4 regions of the Mesorhizobium sp. M0676 genome follow, and region 1 is predicted to be linked to each of the others. Evidence: predicted binding sites of a transcription regulator. Region 1 holds the regulator's gene; each other region holds the start of a gene.
What was found. The regulator PhoB, encoded in region 1, activates phosphate uptake and scavenging genes when phosphate is short. The targets are predictions, from matches to a motif close to TGTCATNNANCTGTCAT.
Positions count from the first base shown of each region.

Region 2: the regulator PhoB is predicted to act here: its motif matches at 2,961-2,977, upstream of olsB (l-ornithine N(alpha)-acyltransferase).
Region 3: the regulator PhoB is predicted to act here: its motif matches at 2,759-2,775, upstream of NKI35_RS16410 (PhoX family protein).
Region 4: the regulator PhoB is predicted to act here: its motif matches at 2,148-2,164, upstream of NKI35_RS11915 (DUF1045 domain-containing protein).

Region 1 covers NZ_JAMYPU010000015.1:88,209-92,958, reverse strand. Annotated here, with positions in the region: gene xylF (D-xylose ABC transporter substrate-binding protein) at 1-513, opposite strand, end outside; gene NKI35_RS18220 (ROK family transcriptional regulator) at 779-2,014, shown strand; gene phoB (phosphate regulon transcriptional regulator PhoB) at 2,045-2,734, opposite strand; gene phoU (phosphate signaling complex protein PhoU) at 2,751-3,455, opposite strand; gene pstB (phosphate ABC transporter ATP-binding protein PstB) at 3,496-4,320, opposite strand; gene pstA (phosphate ABC transporter permease PstA) at 4,338-4,750, opposite strand, start outside.
Region 2 covers NZ_JAMYPU010000001.1:287,426-292,175, forward strand. Annotated here, with positions in the region: gene NKI35_RS01360 (fatty acid desaturase) at 1-9, opposite strand, end outside; gene NKI35_RS01365 (hypothetical protein) at 94-294, opposite strand; gene grpE (nucleotide exchange factor GrpE) at 554-1,183, shown strand; gene NKI35_RS01375 (trimeric intracellular cation channel family protein) at 1,310-1,942, shown strand; gene olsB (l-ornithine N(alpha)-acyltransferase) at 2,022-2,897, opposite strand; gene NKI35_RS01385 (response regulator) at 3,174-4,750, opposite strand, start outside.
Region 3 covers NZ_JAMYPU010000013.1:84,642-89,391, forward strand. Annotated here, with positions in the region: gene NKI35_RS16405 (GMC family oxidoreductase) at 1-724, shown strand, start outside; gene NKI35_RS16410 (PhoX family protein) at 789-2,702, opposite strand; gene NKI35_RS16415 (hypothetical protein) at 2,821-3,216, opposite strand; gene urtA (urea ABC transporter substrate-binding protein) at 3,531-4,750, shown strand, end outside.
Region 4 covers NZ_JAMYPU010000009.1:20,243-24,992, reverse strand. Annotated here, with positions in the region: gene phnN (phosphonate metabolism protein/1,5-bisphosphokinase (PRPP-forming) PhnN) at 1-213, opposite strand, end outside; gene NKI35_RS11920 (alpha-D-ribose 1-methylphosphonate 5-triphosphate diphosphatase) at 210-1,364, opposite strand; gene NKI35_RS11915 (DUF1045 domain-containing protein) at 1,399-2,106, opposite strand; gene iolB (5-deoxy-glucuronate isomerase) at 2,261-3,073, opposite strand; gene NKI35_RS11905 (DUF3329 domain-containing protein) at 3,266-3,514, opposite strand; gene iolE (myo-inosose-2 dehydratase) at 3,524-4,441, opposite strand; gene iolD (3D-(3,5/4)-trihydroxycyclohexane-1,2-dione acylhydrolase (decyclizing)) at 4,564-4,750, opposite strand, start outside.

The sequences.
Region 1 (4,750 bases):
CACTTCCATCGAGCCCGAGAACAGGAAATCGGCATTCGGATCCGAGCCAGAGCCCTTAATGAAGACATAGTTGCCTTCGGGCTTCGCCTTGAACACTTCGCGGGCCTGCATGCGGCCGACTTCCTTGTTGTCGAAGGTCAGGTAAAAGACGTCCTTGTTCTCGATCAGGCGGTCATAGCCGACGACCGGAATGCCTTCGTCCAGCGCCTTCTGCACCGCCGGGCCGATGGCCGAGGCGTCCTGCGCCAGGATGATCAGAGAGTTGGCGCCCTGCGAGATCAGGCTTTCGACGTCGGTCAGCTGCTTGCCGGGATTGGACTGCGCGTCGGCGGAAATGTACTTGTCGCCGGCAGCCTCGATCGCCGTTTTCATCGCAGCCTCGTCGGTCTTCCAGCGCTCTTCCTGGAAGTTCGACCACGACACGCCGATGACCTTGTCCTTCGCCTGCGCGACCGACATCAGCGCCAGCGACATGGCGACACCCGCCAGCATGGCGGCTGCAAATCTGTTCATCATAATCCTCCCTGCGCCGCGTGCGGCGCGACAAAACTGGCCCGAGGGCCGGCACACAGAGGCCCTATTTTTCGAGCCTCGAAAAAATACTGGTTCAATGATAAGGCGCTGTCAACATCGATTCTGATGGATTCTGATGGCCCTTGCCGATTTTTTTCGAGGTCCGCAATAAACAATGACAGGGCTGCCGGCGTCTGCCAATATTTGGCTGGTGCCGTCGAACGCCTTCACTATCATGAGGCGCGAGGAGGCCGGGAGGAAACAAATGTCGGTTGGAATCCGCCACGACGATCTGCGCCGTCGCAACCGTGCCATGGTGATTTCGGCCGTGCGCCGGGCCGGCCAGCCGTCGCGGACCGAGATTGCGGCGACCACCGGCCTCAGCCACTCGACCATATCGGCAATCTCGTCTGATCTGATTGAAGAAGGCATCCTGATTGAAGGCAAACCTGGCGAGACAGGCGCACTGAAACGCGGCCGGCCGCAGGTCGGCCTTGGCCTCAACCCGGAAGCGGCGGCGGTGATGACCGTCGTGCTGTCGCTCAATTTCCTGTCCGTCACCGTCATCGACTATGCCGGCCACGTCGTCGCCGAGGAACAGCGCCGGCTGGACACGCTGACCAAGCCGCGCGACGAGCTGATTGGCGAATGCGTAGCAATCGTCCGGCGGCGGCTTGAGGATCCCGACCTCGATGTCCAGAGCATCGCCCGCATTGCCATGGGCATCCAGGGCATCACCGATTCGCAGGCGCGCGCCATGCTGTGGTCGCCAATCACGCCACTGACCGACATTGCCTTCGCCGACATGTTGGAAGCGGAATTCGGCATTCCGGCCACCATGGAGAACGACTGCAACATGATGGCGGTGGCGCTGCAATGGCGCCAGCCCGAGCGCTACCGCGACAATTTTATCGCCATCCTCTTGTCGCACGGCATCGGCATGGGACTGGTGCTGAAAGGCGAACTGTTCACCGGCACCCATTCCTCGGGCGGCGAGTTCGGCCACATGATCCACCGTCCGGGCGGCGCGCTCTGCCGCTGCGGGCGGCGCGGCTGCGTCGAGGCCTATGCCGGAAACTACGCCATCTGGCGCAGCGCCAAAATGATGAGCGAAGATGCCGAGCCGGTCGATGTCGGCGACGCTGATATGCGCGCACTCGCCGCGCGCGCCCGCGAAACCGATGGCCCGGAGCGCGAAGCCTATCGCAGGGCCGGCGAGGCGCTCGGCTTCGGCCTCGGCAGCCTGTTTGCACTGATCGATCCGGCACCCGTCGCCATGGTCGGCGTCAGCGCCGCCGCCTTCGACTTGATCGAACCGGCATTGCGCGAAGCGATCGCCCAGACCGCCGGCGGCCAGCACTCGAAATCGATCTCCTTCGACACCGAGCCCAACGAGCTGCCGCTGATCCGCGAAGGCTGTGCCATGCGCGCGCTCGGCTTCGTCGATCAGGAGATTTTCGCGCCGGGCATTCAGGCCAAATCCGGCAAGCATGTCGCCTGAATGGCCGGCAACGGCGCGACGCGCAGCATCCTAGTCTTCCCTGATCGCGTAGCCAGCGCCGCGAATGGTACGGATGACATCCGGCATGCGGCCGTTGTTGACCGCTTTGCGTAAGCGCCCGACATGGACGTCAACGGTTCGCTCGTCGATATAGATCGTCTCGCCCCAGACATTGTCGAGCAGTTGGCTGCGCGAGAACACGCGGCCGGGATGGCGCATCATGAATTCGAGCAGCCGGAACTCGGTCGGTCCGAGCCTGATCTCGCTCTTCTTGCGGTAGACACGGTGCGACTCGCGGTCGAGCACGATGTCGCCGACCTTGAGCACGCTGGACAGCACTTCCGGCTTGGCCCGGCGCAGCAGCGCCTTCACTCGCGCCATGAACTCCGGCGTCGAGAATGGCTTGACCAGATAGTCGTCGGCGCCGGTGGACAGGCCGCGCACGCGATCGCTTTCCTCACCGCGCGCGGTCAGCATGATGATCGGCAGCCGCTCGGTTTCGGGCCGCACTCTAAGCCGCCGGCAGAGCTCGATGCCGGAAACAGCGGGCACCATCCAGTCGAGCACCAGGAGATCGGGCACGTTTTCCTGCAGGCGGATCTCGGCCTCGTCGCCGCGTGTCACCACCTCGACGTGATAGCCTTCGGATTCGAGGTTGTAGCGGAGGAGCACGCCTAGCGGTTCCTCGTCCTCCACGACCATGATGCGTGGCGCGATCATCGGCAGTTCACCCTCATCAGGCCGGCATGGCCATCGCCGTCTCGTCCTGCTTCGGACGATTGGCGGGCAGTTGCTGGCCGGTCAGCACATAATACGCATTTTCGGCGATGTTGGTGACATGATCGCCGATGCGCTCAAGATTCTTGGCGCAGAACAAGAGATGCGTGCAGGCGGTGATGTTGCGAGGGTCTTCCATCATGTAGGTCAAGAGCTCACGAAACACGGACGTGTATTTGACGTCGATGCGCTCGTCGTCATTCCTGAGTTTTGCAAGCGCTGCCGCATCGGTGGCGGCATATTCCTCGACGACGCCTTGCACCTGGATCAGCACCAGCTGCGCCATGGCGTCGATGGAGTGCGACAGGTCGCGCGGCGTGACACTGAGGCCCACGGTGCCGACGCGCTTGGCGATGTTCTTGGCGAGATCGCCGATGCGCTCGAGGTCGCCGGCCATGCGGATCGAGCCGACCACGGCGCGCAGATCGTTGGCCATCGGCTGGCGCTTGGCGATCAGCGTGATGGCGCGGTCGTCCAGTTCGCGCTGGCGCGCATCCATGATGGCGTCGTCGGAAACGACACGCTGTGCCAGCGCATTGTCCGAATTGAGCAGCGCCCTGGTCGAGCCGCTGAGCATCGAGCCTGCCAGATCGCCCATGTCGCGGATCAGCTTGCTGATCTGCCCGAGCTCTTCATCGAAGGAGGCGACGGTATGTTCACCCATGATCTTGGTCCTCGTGCCTGAAATTCACCCGCCGGAAGGTTCAGCCGAAGCGGCCGGTAATGTAATCCTGGGTGCGCTTGTCGTCGGGGTTGGTGAACATCTTGTCGGTTGCGCCCTCCTCGACGAGATAGCCGAGATGGAACATCGCCGTGCGCTGCGACACGCGCGCCGCCTGCTGCATCGAGTGGGTGACGATGACGATCGTGTAGTTCTGGCGCAGCTCGTCTATCAGCTCCTCGACACGGGCGGTGGCGATCGGATCAAGCGCCGAGCAGGGCTCATCCATCAGGATCACTTCCGGCGACACGGCGATGGCGCGCGCGATGCACAGGCGCTGCTGCTGGCCGCCGGACAGGCCGGTGCCGGGCTCCTGCAGGCGGTCCTTGACCTCGTTCCAGATCGCAGCCTTCTTCAGGCTCTGCTCGACGATCTGGTCCATGTCGGACTTGCGCTTGGCCAGCCCATGGATGCGCGGGCCGTAGGCGACGTTCTCGTAGATCGACTTCGGGAACGGGTTGGGTTTCTGGAACACCATGCCGACGCGGGCGCGCAGTTCGACGACATCGATGTTCTTGTCGTAGATGTCGTCTTCATCGAGCGTGATCTTGCCGGTCACCCGCGCCGAATCGATGGTGTCGTTCATGCGGTTGAGGCAGCGCAGGAAGGTCGACTTGCCGCAGCCGGACGGGCCGATCAGCGCCGTCACCTGGTTCTGGCGGACGTCGAGATTGACGTCGAACAACGCCTGCTTCTCGCCGTAGAAGACGCCGACCTTGTCGCCGCGCATCTTGATGACTTCGTTCGACTTGGCGTTCATTTTGTCGCCCACTGCATTCTCAAGGGACTGTTCGGTCATGATGTTCATACCAAATTGCCTTTTTTCTACCAGCGCCGCTCGAACCGGCGCCGGAGCACGATCGCGGTGATGTTCATGGCCATGAGGAAGACGAGCAGGATGATGATGGCGCCGGACATGCGCTCGACAAAAGCGCGCTCAGCCTCGTTTGCCCACATATAGATCTGAACCGGCAGCGCGGTCGCCGGATCGAAAGGCGTCGTCGGATAATCGGCGACGAAAGCGACCATGCCGATCAAGAGCAGCGGTGCTGTCTCGCCGAGCGCACGCGCCAGGCCGATGATGGTGCCGGTAAGGATGCCTGGGGCGGCAAGCGGCAGGATGTGATGGAACACCATCTGCATCTTGGAGGCGCCGAGGCCGAGCGCCGCCGAGCGGATCGACGGCGGCACCGCGGCGAGGGCGGCGCGCGTGGCGATGATGATGGTCGGCAGCGTCA
Region 2 (4,750 bases), on a different contig from region 1:
CATGTTCATCAGGAAGCATAGGCGGGGCGTCCCGCTGCCGCAAGGAAAAGCTCACGCAAAATTACTGCGCGTAATTGTCGCGCGATAGCATCGCTATTGACGGCGTTGGCCGCCGGCCATGCTGGCTTCTATGCCGTCCAGCCGGTCGAGCAGATCCCGGAAACGGGCGGGAATGTCGGCCTCGGTGCGGAAGGCCGGCAAGGTGCGCAAGAAGCGCGTCGTCGCCTCGGTGCCGAACTGGCGCCTGATGTCGGCGGCGAGCTCTTCGCTTCTGTTGCCAGTATTGCGGTCCATTGTCTCAAATCCTGTGTCGGTTTCAAAACTCCTCCAAGCTTTGAATGGTTCCCCATAGCGGGGTATTGGCAAGCAAAGGCTGCCGTTACGGTAAAGTTTGAATTAATTTTGAACGTCCTTGCGCCCCGCACCAAGTCCGACGGGCAGCCCGCAACATTGCCTGCTGTGGGGCGTCCTCCTGGGCTTGCCCCTTGATTTTTGGCCGCCAAACCTCGATATCGGGCGCAAATCCAAACCATTCGAATGACGGGAAATGGCGATGAGCGACCAGACAAAAGACGAACGCGCGCCCGAGGATATCGAAACGGCCGAGGCCGAGCGCACGCAAGGCGGCATCGACGGCGACTATGAAGCGCTGGTGCGGCTGCTGAAGGAAAACGAGGAGCTGAAGGACCGCGCGCTGCGCGTCGCAGCCGAGATGGAGAATCTGCGCCGCCGCACCGCCCGCGACGTGCATGATGCGCGCGCCTATGCGGTGGCCAATTTCGCCCGCGACATGCTGTCGGTGTCGGACAATCTGCGCCGCGCGCTCGATGCTATCCCCGCCGAGGCGAAAGCGGCCGGAGATGCCGGCTTCAAGGCGCTGATCGACGGCGTCGAGATCACCGAGCGCGCCATGCTGTCGACGCTGGAACGGCATGGGGTGAAGAAGCTCGAACCGGAAGGTGAGAAGTTCGACCCGAATTTCCACCAGGCGATGTTCGAAGTGCCCAATCCCGATGTGCCGGCCAACACCGTCGTCCAGGTCGTGCAGCCGGGCTATTCGATCGGCGAGCGCGTGCTGCGGCCGGCCATGGTCGGGGTCGCCAAGGGCGGCCCCAAGATCGCGGCCACCGAAGCGCCGGTCGAGCCGGGGCCGGTGAACGAGCAGGCCGAGAAGGATGCGTGAGTAGGGTAGGCAGTAGGGAATAGGGAATAGGGAATAGGGAATAGGGAATAGGGGCAGGCGTATCAATCGCGCGGCTTCGTGTTATTCATACTTTCCCTAATTCCCAATCCCTACTACCTCATGTCCCTGACACCCATCGACCTCCTCGACTATGCCGGCGTCGCCGTCTTTGCCGCGACCGGGGCGTTGGCGGCTTCGCGCAAGCAGCTCGACATTATCGGCTTCCTGTTTCTGGCCAGCGTCACCGGCATTGGCGGCGGCACGCTTCGCGACGTCATCCTCAACCTGCCCGTCTTTTGGGTCGCCAACTCCGGCTATGTGCTGGTTTGCGCGGCGGTTGCGGTGCTGGTCTTCTTCATCGCCCACCGCGTCGAATCCCGCTGGAAATGGCTGCTCTGGCTCGACGCCATCGGATTGGCGGCCTTTTCCGTAATGGGCGCGGCCAAGGGGCTGGCCATCACCGGCTCGCCGGTCGTCTCCGTTGTTATGGGCGTGTTGACCGCCACATTTGGCGGCATCCTGCGCGATCTGCTGGCCGGCGAGCCATCGGTGCTGCTCAGGCCCGAAATCTACGTCACCGCCGCACTCGCGGGCGCCGGCCTCTACACACTTGGCGATCTTGCCGGCCTGCCGCCGCTCGCCTCGGATATCGCCGGCTTCGTCGCGGCTTTCCTGGTGCGCGGCGGCGCGCTGAAATTCGGCTGGACCTTTCCGTCCTACAAGAGCCGCCCGGGACGGCGACCGGAGGATATTCCGTAGGGAGAGGGATTAGGGAATAGGGAATAGTCGGTAGTCAGCAATTCGCGGCAGCCTTCACTACTGCCTACTGCCTACTGCCTCACGCCGCAAAGCGCTGCGCTTCCCCGCCATAATAGTTGACGTAGCGGGCGCCGATTTCCTGGACCGGCATCACCACGAACACATCGACGGTGGAGAACTCACGGTCGATGACGCAGCCGTCGCCGATGCGGGCGCCGACGCGCAGATAGCCCTTGACCAGCGGCGGCATGGCCGCGATCGCCGCCTTGGCGTTGACCGCCTCGATCGGCATCAGATCCATCGAGCAATAGCGGCCGGAGACCGCCCGCACATCCCAGGCGGAGTTGGTCCGGCAGTGATGGGCAAGGTAGGTGAGCGCCTCGGCATGCGCAGCCGGCACCGTGCCAGGGAACGAGGCACAACCGGTCATCACGCCGATCTCATAGTGGTTGATGTAGGCCCAGATGCCTTGCCACAGCGCCTCAATGGTGCGCTTCGAGCGGTATTCCGGCAGCACGCAGGAGCGGCCGAGCTCAAGGAAGCGCTGGCCGGGATGGCGGGCGATCAGCTTGGTCAGTTCGAACTCGCCTTCGGAATAGAAGCCGCCGGCGGTCGCCGCAATCTCTTGCCGCAGCAGGCGGTAAGTGCCGACGATGCGGCGATGCTCGGGGCCGGAGATCGAGGTGTCAAGCACCAGGAGATGGTCGCACAGCGGGTCGAAGCGGTCGGCGTCGCGCCGGTCCTGCGCCTGGAACAGGTCCTTCCTGGCGCCAAGCTCGTCATAAAACACCCGGTAGCGCACTTCCTGCGCGGCGGCGATCTCGGCCTCATTGCGGGCAAGCCGCACTTCGAGATTGCCGATACGGCCCAGCGGTGCGCCTGTTGCGACGGCATCGGCGTTCCGCGCGGCGAGCAAAGCGCCGCCTGCGCTGGGCCGAGTGTCACATTCCGGCATAACTGTATGCACGAGTGATTCTCCTTCGAGCCATCCCTCTTGGCACGGGGATACGGTGTAGGTGCAACAGGATTGTGACAGTACCGTGATACGGCGCGACGGGCAATACTTCGTCGGCTGGCGAAAACCCTCATTCGGCTACCTACGTGACGCGAGGATTGCGCCAGCGTCACCTTGAAGCGCGTCGCGCTGGGACGATTCACGCGACGCGCTTCAAGTCTTTGTTTTGTGCATGTCGTCTTCTCAAAACCGGGGCCATTTTCGAGCGACATGAATTCAGGCGGCCACCTGGCCCTCGACGGCATGGACCAGCGCGTCGGGATCGAGCGGCTTGGTGACAAAGCCGCTGGCGCCATGGGCGAGCACGGTGTGGCGGGTCTTTTCCTGGCTGTCGGCCGAAAGCACCATGATCGGAACCGGCGGCACAGCCATTTCCTCCTCGTGGCGGCGGATGGCGGCGATCGCGTCCAGCCCGTCCATGACCGGCATGTGCAGATCCATCAGCACCACATCGAAGCGGTTTTTCAGCCCGGCTTCGGTCACCGCCTCGACCGCGGCCTTGCCATTGCCGACCACTTTCACGCGATGTCCCGCCTTCAAAAGCGTGGCGCGGGCAAGCATGGCGTTGATGTCGTTGTCTTCGGCGATCAGCACCGACAAGCCTTGCCGGCGCCCGCCATGGACACGAAGGGCGGACACGCCGCTCTTTTCCGGCTTGGGCTGGGGCAAGGCAGGGGCGTGATTGGTCAACAGCACGCGCAGCAGCGTTTCGCCGCGCACCGGCCTTGCCAGGAAGGTGGCGTAGCCGTTGGTGCGGAATTCGCCAAGCATGCCGCGGTCGGTCGGCGCGATCAGCGTGATCGCCTCGCAATCGGCAAAGCCACTCTGGCGCAGGCGCTTGAGCAGTCTGCCGTCGCCGTCCTCCAGGGCCGCGTCGATCAACAGCACATCGCAATGTTCGGCGAAGGGCGTCGCCTGGGAAGCGGTTGCGGCGACGTCGACGGCGCCGCCATGGGCGCGGATGGTGCGGGCGATGGCGTCGGCCTCGACGGCGTTCTTCGACACGATCACGGCGCGCCGGCCGGCCAGGATGTTCTGCCGGTTCTGCGGTGCTTCGGTTGCTCCTGCGGCCGGGATCTCGAAGACGAATTCCGATCCCTCGCCAAGCCGGCTCGACACCGAAATGGCACCGCCCATGGCGGCGACCAGGCGCCTTGATATGGCCAGACCGAGGCCGGCGCCGCCATGGGTGCGGGTCGAGGTGCCGTCGGACTGTTCGAATTCCTCGAAGATGCGCTCCATGTCGTCTTCGTGCAGGCCGGGGCCGGTGTCGGTAACGGTGAAGCAGATGCGGTCGCTGGTATCGGTGCGGGCGCGCGCAATCGAGACCAGCACGCCGCCGGTGTCGGTGAACTTGATCGCATTGCCGATCAGGTTGAGCAGCACCTGCCTGACCCTGCCGGGATCGGCCATGATCATCTGCGGCACGTCGGGCTCGACATGACAGCCGAGGCCGATGTTCTTGGCGAAGGCTTTCGCTGCCATCAGTTCGACGATGTTGTCGGCGATTTCGCGCAGCGATGTCGGCTGCGGCTCCGGGTCGAAACGGCCGGCCTCTATCTTGGAATAGTCGAGCAAATCCTCGATGAGCGCCAAAAGGGCGCTGGCCGAGGTCGAGACAGCGCCGACATAGGTGCGCTGCTCGGGCGACAGATTGGTGTCAGCCAGAAGCTTGGCCATGCCCATGATGCCGTTCATCGGCGTGCGGATCTCATGGCTGACGGTGGCGAGGAAGCGCGACTTGGCCTGGCTGGCATATTCGGCGCGCTCGCGCGCGGTGATCAGCGAGGATT
Region 3 (4,750 bases), on a different contig from region 1:
AGCGAAGTTTCCGCAAGGGCTTGCCAATTCGTCGGGGCAGGTCGGCAAGAACTACATGCGCCACACCACCGGTTCGGTCTACGCCATTTTCGACCAACCGGTGCATATGTATCGCGGCACCACCATGGCCGGCATTATCCGCGACGAGGCGCGGCACGATCCCTCACGCGGCTTTGTCGGCGGCTATGAATTCGAGACGCTGTCGCTCGGCTTGCCCTTCATGGCCGCCTTCCTCAATCCCGGCGGCTGGGGCCGTTCATTCACCACCGCGCTCGACCACTATGATCACATGGCTGGCCTGTGGATCGTCGGCGAGGACATGCCGCGCGCGGAAAACCGCGTCACGCTGCACAAGGACGAGAAGGACGCGCACGGCATGCCGATCGCCGACGTGCATTTCGATGATCATCCCAACGACACAGCGATGCGCAATCATGCCTACAAGCAGGCCACAGCGCTTTACGATGCGGTCGGCGCGACGCGCTCCTTCCCGACGCCGCCCTATCCCTCAACCCACAATCTCGGCACCAACCGGATGAGCGAAAAGGCGGAAGACGGCGTCGTCAACAAGCATGGCCAGGCGCACGACATCAAGAACCTGTTCGTGTCGGACGGCAGCCAGTTCACCACCGGTGCGGCTGAAAATCCGACGCTGACGATCGTGTCGCTGGCTATCCGCCAGGCCGAATACATCGCTTCGCAAATGTCGGCCAAGACGATCTGAGCCGTCCTCCCGGATCGCTACGCGGAACGCGCATGGCGCGTTCCGCCTTTTTCACTAGGACTCACTATGCGCCGACCGGCTGTCCGTCCCTGCGGCGGATGGCGACGACGGAAGGTCGCGGCAACTGGCCGTCTTTGAAATCGGGCCATAGCGTCTGCACCTTGTCGAGCGTCTCGGCATCTTCCGCAGGGTGCTGCACCGACAGGAACAAAGTCGTGCCGTCCGGCGTGAAGCACGGGCCGGTCGCTTCGGCGCCGTGCGGGCAGGTGAACAGCAGCTTCGGCAGGCCGCGCGCCGCACCTTCGGTGTCGACGCCATAGACGCCGTCCGGCAGGTCGAAATCATTGGCGCCGTCCGTCGCCACCCACAGCCGCCCCGCCGGGTCGAAGGTGATGTTGTCGGGGCAGACGAACCAGCCATTGTCCGACGTATCCGGATGAAAAGTGGCGCCGACCTTGGCATCTTTCGGGTTGCCGCAGAGCACGAACAGGTCCCAGGCATAGTTTTCGGCCGTGTGGTCGGCGTCCGCGCCGCGGCCGCCGGGCGGGATCAGTTCGACAATATGGCCCCACAGGTTCTCCGGCCGCGTGTTGGCCGGATTGACCTTCGACTGGTCGCGCTTCTTGTTCTTGGTCATCACCGCATAGACGCGGCCGGTCACCGGATTGGTCTCGATGTCCTCGGGCCGGTCCATCGGCGTGGCGCCGAGCGCATCTGCCGCAAACCGCGTCTTCAACAGCACCTCGGCCTGGTCGGCAAAACCGTTCTCTGCGGTAAGCTTGCCCTGGCCGTGCACCAGCGGCAGCCACGTCATCGAGCCATCGGCATCGAAGCGGGCGACCGACAGCACGCCATCGTCGAGCAGATCGGCGCCGGAGGCCGGATTGGCCCTATCATAGGCCTTGGCCGAGACGAAGCGGTACATGTATTCGAAATAGTCGTCGTCACCCATATAGACGACGACGTGGCCGTCCTTGTTGAGGACCACGGTCGAGGCCTCATGCGACATGCGGCCAAGTGCCGTGCGCTTCACCGGCCTGGACTGAGGATCGTAAGGGTCGATCTCGACCACCCAGTCGAAGCGGTTGGCCTCGTTCGGTTCCTTGTCGAGGTTGAAGCGGTCATGGAAGCGGCCGCGGCCATAGATGTCGGAGCCGTCGAAGCCGTAACGGTCGAGCAGGTCGGCAGTCGGCGCCTTTTTCGGGTCGCCGCCGAAAATGTCGGACACGCCTTCCTCGCAGGTCAGCACCGTACCCCAGGGGGTGAAACCGCCGCTGCAGTTGTAGCTGGTGCCGAGCACTTTGGTGCCAGTCGCGTCGGCCGAGGTCTTCATCAGCGCATGGCCGGCAACCGGTCCGGAAACGGTCATTTCGGTGTTGGCGGTGATGCGGCGGTTCAGCGGACTGTCGGCCACGGTTTCCCACTTGCCGTCCTTCAATTGCACCTCGACGATCGAATGGCCCATCGCGGCCATGCCGAGATCGACCTGTTCCCTGGTCATCGTCTTGCCGGCATCGCCCTCGGTCATCCCCGGAAACATCACATTGGGCGAGATGTATTCGTTGTTGACGCAGAGCAGGCCATGATCAGAATTCACCGTGCCCTTCGGCAGCGGCATGAAGGCGATGTAGTCGCAATTGTAGCCGAAGCGCTTTTCCTGTTCCTCCGCCGCGACCTTGTTGCCGTCGAATTCGGCGAGGCCAGCTGCAAGCGGATCGCCCCAGCGCGCGACGATGGTCGTCTCATAGCCTTCGGCGGCGGCATGGGTCTTGTCGTAGACCCGCTTCGGCTCGGGAAAGCCGAGCGTCGACTGCGCTGCGGCGGCATGCGTTTCGCCGGCAAACAAGGAGCCGACAAAGCTGCCGCCGGCAATCAGCGCGCCGGAGGCGAGGCTGCCTTTCAAAAGAGACCGGCGCGAGACGCGCTCGGCAATGATTTCGCGGATGACGGGGGAGGATGAAGACGGTGTATTGGCCATGGTGTCTGCCTCTCAGGGTGGATGTTACAGCGCACCGTTGCCCCTAGTCTGCTTAGGCAACATTCACATGACATAAGAGGAAGGTTTTGCCGCAACTGGGCGCGGCACTACGCATCGCTCAGCCCTTGGTGCAGGTCGAGGCGGTGAAGGCGCCGTCGGGCTGCTTCAGAATGATGTCGAATGACGGGGCGGTCTCGCCGTCCAGTGTTGCCTGTGTCATGGAGACGGAGTTGCCACCGGTGGTATAGCCGCCCAGCGGCCCGAGCCAGGTGATCTCGCCATTGGCATTCATCTGATAGTTGTAGCCTTGCAGCGCCGTTCCGAACGTCACCGGGCCGGTATAGACATTGCCCTTGATAGTGATGTCGCCGAGGTTGAGGAAGGCGCCGAGCAAATAGACCTCGCAATGATAGGTGCCGTCAGGAAGTTTGCCCTCGCTGAAATCGGCGCGCGCGGCGCCGCTCGTTGCCATCAGCAGCAGGATGCAGGAAATGCGTGAGATGCGAGATGTCATGACGTCTCTCTTTTGAAGTGCGAGCTTGCCCTATTTTTGCGCGGTGCCGCAACATCGTTCGCCCGGAACCCACGGCCGGAGATCAAAAACTAGGCATTTGTCTCAATTGGGCGAAAATTAGGCAAAGGTCGTGTGCGCTGCGCAAATTTGCCTCAATCAATTTTTACCGGCTGCCTTTGTTGTTTCTCCAGGCTAATATACCAACCGGCTGATAACGCTCGGCTATTCCATCTTTGTGAGCGGCGCCTTCGCGTTTGGCACGGCAGTTGCTTTGCATTGTCGCGGTGCAATCAAACAGCTTGGGAGTCTTCGGTATGAGGGGTAATTTCTCCACAATAACAAAAATGTTTTCGGCGGGCGTGATCGCCGCCGGCCTGTCGATGTCGTCTCCGGCCAAGGCCGCCGAAGACACGATCAAGGTCGGCATTCTGCATTCGCTATCGGGGACCATGGCGATTTCGGAGACGACGCTGAAAGACGCCATGCTGATGCTCATCGAAGAGCAGAATGCCAAGGGCGGTCTGCTCGGCAAGAAGCTCGAGGCGGTCGTTGTCGATCCGGCCTCCAACTGGCCGCTCTTTGCCGAAAAGGCGCGCGAGCTGATCTCGAAGGACAAGGTCGCCGCCGTGTTCGGCTGCTGGACCTCGGTGTCGCGCAAATCGGTGTTGCCGGTGTTCTCGGAACTCGACAACATCCTGTTCTACCCCGTCCAGTATGAGGGCGAGGAAAGCGAGCGCAACGTGTTCTACACCGGCGCCGCCCCGAACCAGCAGGCGATTCCTGCCGTCGATTATCTCATGAGCGAGGACGGTGGCTCGGTGAAGCGCTGGGTGCTGGAAGGCACCGACTACGTCTATCCCCGAACCACCAACAAAATCCTCGAGGCCTATCTGAAGGCCAAGGGCGTCGCCGCCGAAGACATCATGGTCAACTACACGCCGTTCGGCTTCTCCGACTGGCAGACCGAAGTCTCCGCAATCAAGAAATTCGGCTCGGCCGGCAAGAAGACCGCCGTCGTCTCGACCGTCAATGGCGACGCCAACGTTCCGTTCTACAAGGAACTCGGCAACCAGGGCATCAAGGCCGAGGACATCCCGGTCATGGCCTTTTCGGTCGGTGAGGAAGAACTGGCCGGTCTCGATACCGCGCCGCTGGTCGGCCATCTCGCTGCCTGGAACTATTTCGAGAGCGTCGACACACCCGAAAACAAGAAGTTCATCGCCGACTGGCACAAGTTCATCAAGAATGACAAGCGCACCACCAACGACCCGATGGAAGCTCACTATATCGGCTTCAACATGTGGGTGAAGGCGGTCGAAAAGGCTGGCACCACCGATCCCGACAAGGTCATCGACGCCATGGTCGGCGTGTCCGTGCCGAACCTCACCGGCGGCTATTCGACCATGATGCCGAACCATCACATCACCAAGCCGGTGCTGATCGGCGAGATCCAGGCCGACGGCCAGTTCGAGACCGTGTCGCAGACGCCCGGCCTCGTGATGGGCGACGAATGGTCCGACTATCTGCCCGATTC
Region 4 (4,750 bases), on a different contig from region 1:
CGTGTCGTGATCCTCGCTTGCGGCGTCGCTCGGCCTGGTGATGACCCGGCGGACGAACTCCAGCCTCGTCTCGTCGGCAAACAAGGTGCGGGCATAGCCGATTACCGTATCCTTGCCGGCGCCGCTCGGGCCGACGACGGCGACAAACACGCCGTTGCGGAGCGGAAAGGCCTCGCTGCTGAGTTCGCGCTCGATCGACGCCGAGACCATCAGGCGACCCGGCGCCCTTGGCGCCAGACAGTGCGCACGACCGGCACATGGTCGTCGACGCGCACACGCACCAGATCGGCGCGGCGGCCCTGTTCGATGACGCCGCGGTCGTTGAGGCCGATCGCCTCGGCCGGATTCTTCGACACCATCGCAACCGCCTGCGGCAGGGAAATGCCCTCGACGACGTCGCCGAGGAAGAAGGCCGACTGGATCAGGCTGAAGGGAATGTAGTCGGACGACAATATGTCGAGCAGGCCGTCGCCGGCCAGCGTGCGGGCCGAGACATTGCCCGAATGCGAGGAGCCGCGCATGACGTTGGGCGCGCCCATCAGCACGCCGAGCCCGGCATCTTTCGAGGCCTTGGCGGCTTCCAGCGTGGTCGGGAATTCCGCGACGCGCACGCCTTGTTCGATCGCCTCGTCGACATGGCCTGATGTGGCGTCGTCATGGCTCGCCAGCACAATGCCCCGCTCGTTGCAGGCGGCTGATATCGCCACCCGGTTCGGTCCCGAATTCTTCGCCGATTCCGACATCCGCTTTTCGCAGAACAATTGGAAGTCGCGGTCGGTCAATTTCAGCTTGCGCTGATAGTAATGGGCGTAGGTCTCGAGATTGACGAACTGGCGCTGTCCCGGCGCATGGTCCATCAGCGAGGCCAGTTTGACCCGCCCGTCGCCATCGAAATTGGCGAAAGCCCGCAAGCAATCCGGCGCCGAGACCTCACAGCGCAGGTGCAGGAAATGGTCGGCCCGCAACCGGTCTTTCGCGACGCTGTCCTCGATCGCGCCGGCGAGCTTGCGGATGTCGTCGGAGGTAATATCCGCGTCCTCGTCCATGCCGACACGCAAAGCGTCGAGGACGGTGGTGATGCCGGCGGTGGCCACCTGCGCGTCATGGGCAAGGACGGCGGCGATCGGGTTCCAGCGCACTTTCGGGCGCGGCGCATAGTGGCCTTCAAGATGGTCAGTGTGCAGCTCGACCAGGCCGGGAATGATGTAGTCGCCGCCCATGTCCTCGCCGCCCATGTTCCCGCCGGTGTGGGCGGTGCCGGCGTCGATGCCGGAAATAAAACCGTCGCGCAGCACGAGCGACCCTTCGACGATCTCGTCGGCAAGCACGATGCGGGCGTTGTGGAGAACAGTTTCGGCGGTCATTCAGGCAGTCCCTGGTTACTCGGACGAATTGCGGTCAGGCGGTTTTTCGGGCAGCGCGGCGGCCGAGCGCATGATGCGAAAGCACCATGAACGGAGCGCCCGGTTCGGTTTCGAGGAACAGCGTCAGCGCATCCACCAGCACCGGCTGCTGCAGCACATCGCCGAACAGGCTGTCAATTGCCGCGCGCAGACGTTGGCTTTCCTGCGGCCCGGCCCGGCCGGACAGTGTCATGTGGAAGCGAAAGGTCTCGAACACGTAGGGGTAGCCCCACTGACAGAGATTGCGGAACTCGGCGGGTTTCAGCGAATCCGGGCTGCGGCGCTCGATCTCGGCCTCGGTGAGCGGCGCGCGAAAACGGTCGAAGCTAAGCACGACATCGTCGGCGAAACGGTTGAGCGGCGGCAGCGGGCCTTCCGGCACCAAAGCGAAGAAACCATCGATCTGGCTGACGACCAGGCGCGGGATGGTGACCGTCGGCGTTGCTTCGGCAAAGGCGTCCAGCGCCGCGCGCAGCGAGCTTTCGGTTTCGTTGGCGGCCAACCGGAAGGGCGCTTTCAGCGTCGCATGAAAGCCGTAGCGCCGCGCCGATGCGGTGTGAAAGGCGACTTCGGCCGCCGACAGCTCGCCCACCGCCTCGACCGGCCTGGTGGCGGCGCCAAAGGGGTCGCGGCCCAGCCAGTTGGCGGCGAGCCGCGCCAGCGGTTCGTCCTGCCTCGGGGTGAAATAGATGGCGTAGCGCATCGAAAAAAATCCTCGTCAGCCCGCTGCCATAGGTGATTTCCATGACGGATTGACGAAGCTTATGCGGGTTTTCGAAGGCAAATCGACCCCATGGATCGTTAGCCGACGATTTTTCGCTGCTGGACCAACAGCTTCCGGCGCAAGCGAAGGCCGATCAGGCCTTCATGAGCCATTCGTGCTCGGGCGCGTTGTGGAACTTCCACGTCCGCTTCGGCCCGGCCATGACGTTAAGGTAATAGAGGTCGTAGCCGTGACAGGCCGCGCACGGATGATAGCCCTTGGGCACCAGCACGACATCGCCGTCCTCGATCGCCATCGCCTCGTCCAGTTCGCGGGCGCCCGACTTGTCGGCGTCGGTGTAGACCCGCTGGAAGGCAAAGCCCTGCGGCGGGTTGAGGCGGTGGTAATAGGTTTCCTCAAGATAGGATTCGGCCGGCAGATTGTCCTGATCGTGCTTGTGCGGCGGGTAGCTCGATGTGTGGCCACCGGGCGTGATGACCTCGACCACCAGCAGCGAGTCGGCGGGCTTGCCCTCGGGCAATATGTTGGTGACGTAGCGCGTGTTGGTGCCTTTGCCCCGAGTCTCCTGGCCGAGGTCGTCGGGTGCGATGACGCGAACGGGCAAGCCGCCGCCCAGGCCCGGCGCCGAGCAGACCGCGAGTTCGAGATCGGTGTCGGCGGTGACCGACCAGTCCGAACCCTCCGGAATATAGACCGACCACGGCTTGCCCTCGAAGGGCGACATGCGCTCGCCGAGCAGGCCGAGTTCCTGGCCGCCGGCCCTTGCCGTGCCCTTGCCGGTGACGAACACCAGGCAGACTTCGCGATCCTGCGTCTTGCCGGATGCGGTCTCGCCCGGCTTCAGGCGGTGCAGGTCGAAGCCGACATAGGTCCATCCGGCGCTGTTGGGCGTGACTTGGGCGACGCGGCCATGGCCCTTGTCGGCTTTGACGAGCAGTTTCGACATGTTTTGTCTCTCCTATCGCAAGTCTTCGAGGTCGGCCTCTCAACTTCGTCATCCTAGGGCGAAGCAGGAGCGAAGCTCCGTCGCGAAGACCCTAGGATGACGAAGCGAGGGACGTTCCGGCCAATCACCGACGTAGGCGATACGCCAGGTGTCCAGTGTCCGACCCGCAAGCCCTTCCGAGCCACGGCCGCTTCATTCCTTCGGTTCGGCGTCCGCCTTCGCTTCGCCGGTCTTCGGTCGATCAGGCGCAGCCTTGCTCTCCTCCACCGGCTTGTAAAGATAGAAGAACTGCCAGACGGCGTAGGCGGCAAAGCCGAGCGCAATGATGCCCCAGAACGGGGTGCCGGAGGCGAATTCTATTCCGGCCCAGATCACGCAGAAGGCGACGACGGCAACGCGCCGCCACAGCGGCCGGAAGAACGGGTGCTCGTAATCCTTCATCGGATCGCCTCAGGCATTAGGAAAGCCTTGCGTTTCCACCGTGTAGCCGGCCGCCGTCATCACCCGCATCAATTCCTTGTGGCCGACCTGCGCCATCTTGAGCGGCGGGTTCTTCTTCGGGTCCTGCTCGGCCTCGACGACGAACCAGCCTTCATAGCCATGGTCGGCGAAGCGCTGCACGATGGCGCCGAAATCGAGCGAACCGTCGCCAGGCACCGTGAAGGCACCGAGCGCCACGGCGTCGAGAAAGGACTGTTTCGTGCGGTCGAGCCCGTCGATCACGCCCATGCGCACATCCTTCACATGGACATGGCTGATCCGCTTGTGGTGGTTGTCGATGGCGCGCAGCACGTCGCCGCCGGCAAAGGCGAGATGCCCTGCATCGAGCAGCAACGGAATGCCTTCGCCGGAATGGCGCATGAAGGCATCGAGCTCCGGCTCAGTCTCGACCACTGCCGCCATGTGATGGTGATAGGACAGCGGCATGCCTTGCTCGGCGCACCATTCGCCGAATTCGGTGAGGCGCCTGGCATAGGCCCTCATCTCGTCGTTCGATAATTTCGGCTTGGTGGCGAGAGGCCTGGAGCGATCGCCCTGGATCGAGCGGCCGACCTCGCCATAGACGATGCAAGGCGCATTCACCGCCTTGAACAGGTCGATCATCGGCTGGATGCGATCCTTGTTCTTGCCCATGTCCTCATCAACCAGGGTGCCGGAGAACCAGCCGCCGCACAGCGTCACGTCGGCCTGCTTCAGGATCGGCAGCATGATTTCGGGGTCGTTTGGAAAACGCCGGCCCATTTCCATGCCGGTGAAACCTGCCGAGCGCGACTGGCGCAGGCACTCTTCCAGCGAGACGTCGTCGCTGAGTTCGGCAAGATCGTCGTTCCACCACGCAATGGGGGACATGCCCAGTTTGGCTTTCAAGTTTTAGCTCCGGTTTCTTGTTCACCCTCCCCCTTGTGGGGAGGGTGGGGTGCGGCGCCAGACCCCCACCGGACCTTCGGTCCGACCTCCACAAGGGGAGGTAGGGGGCGGGTGCATGTACATCAATCGCCGATTGTCTGCATCTGCCGCTTTTCGTCATAGGCCTTGCGGGCTGCGTTGACCTGCGGCCGTGCGGAGACTTCCGGCACCGCGACATCCCACCAATGGCCGCCGGCATCGGTGGAAATCAGCGGGTCGGTGTCGATGACCAGCACGGTGGTGCGGTCGTTGGTTTTCGACTTTTGCAGC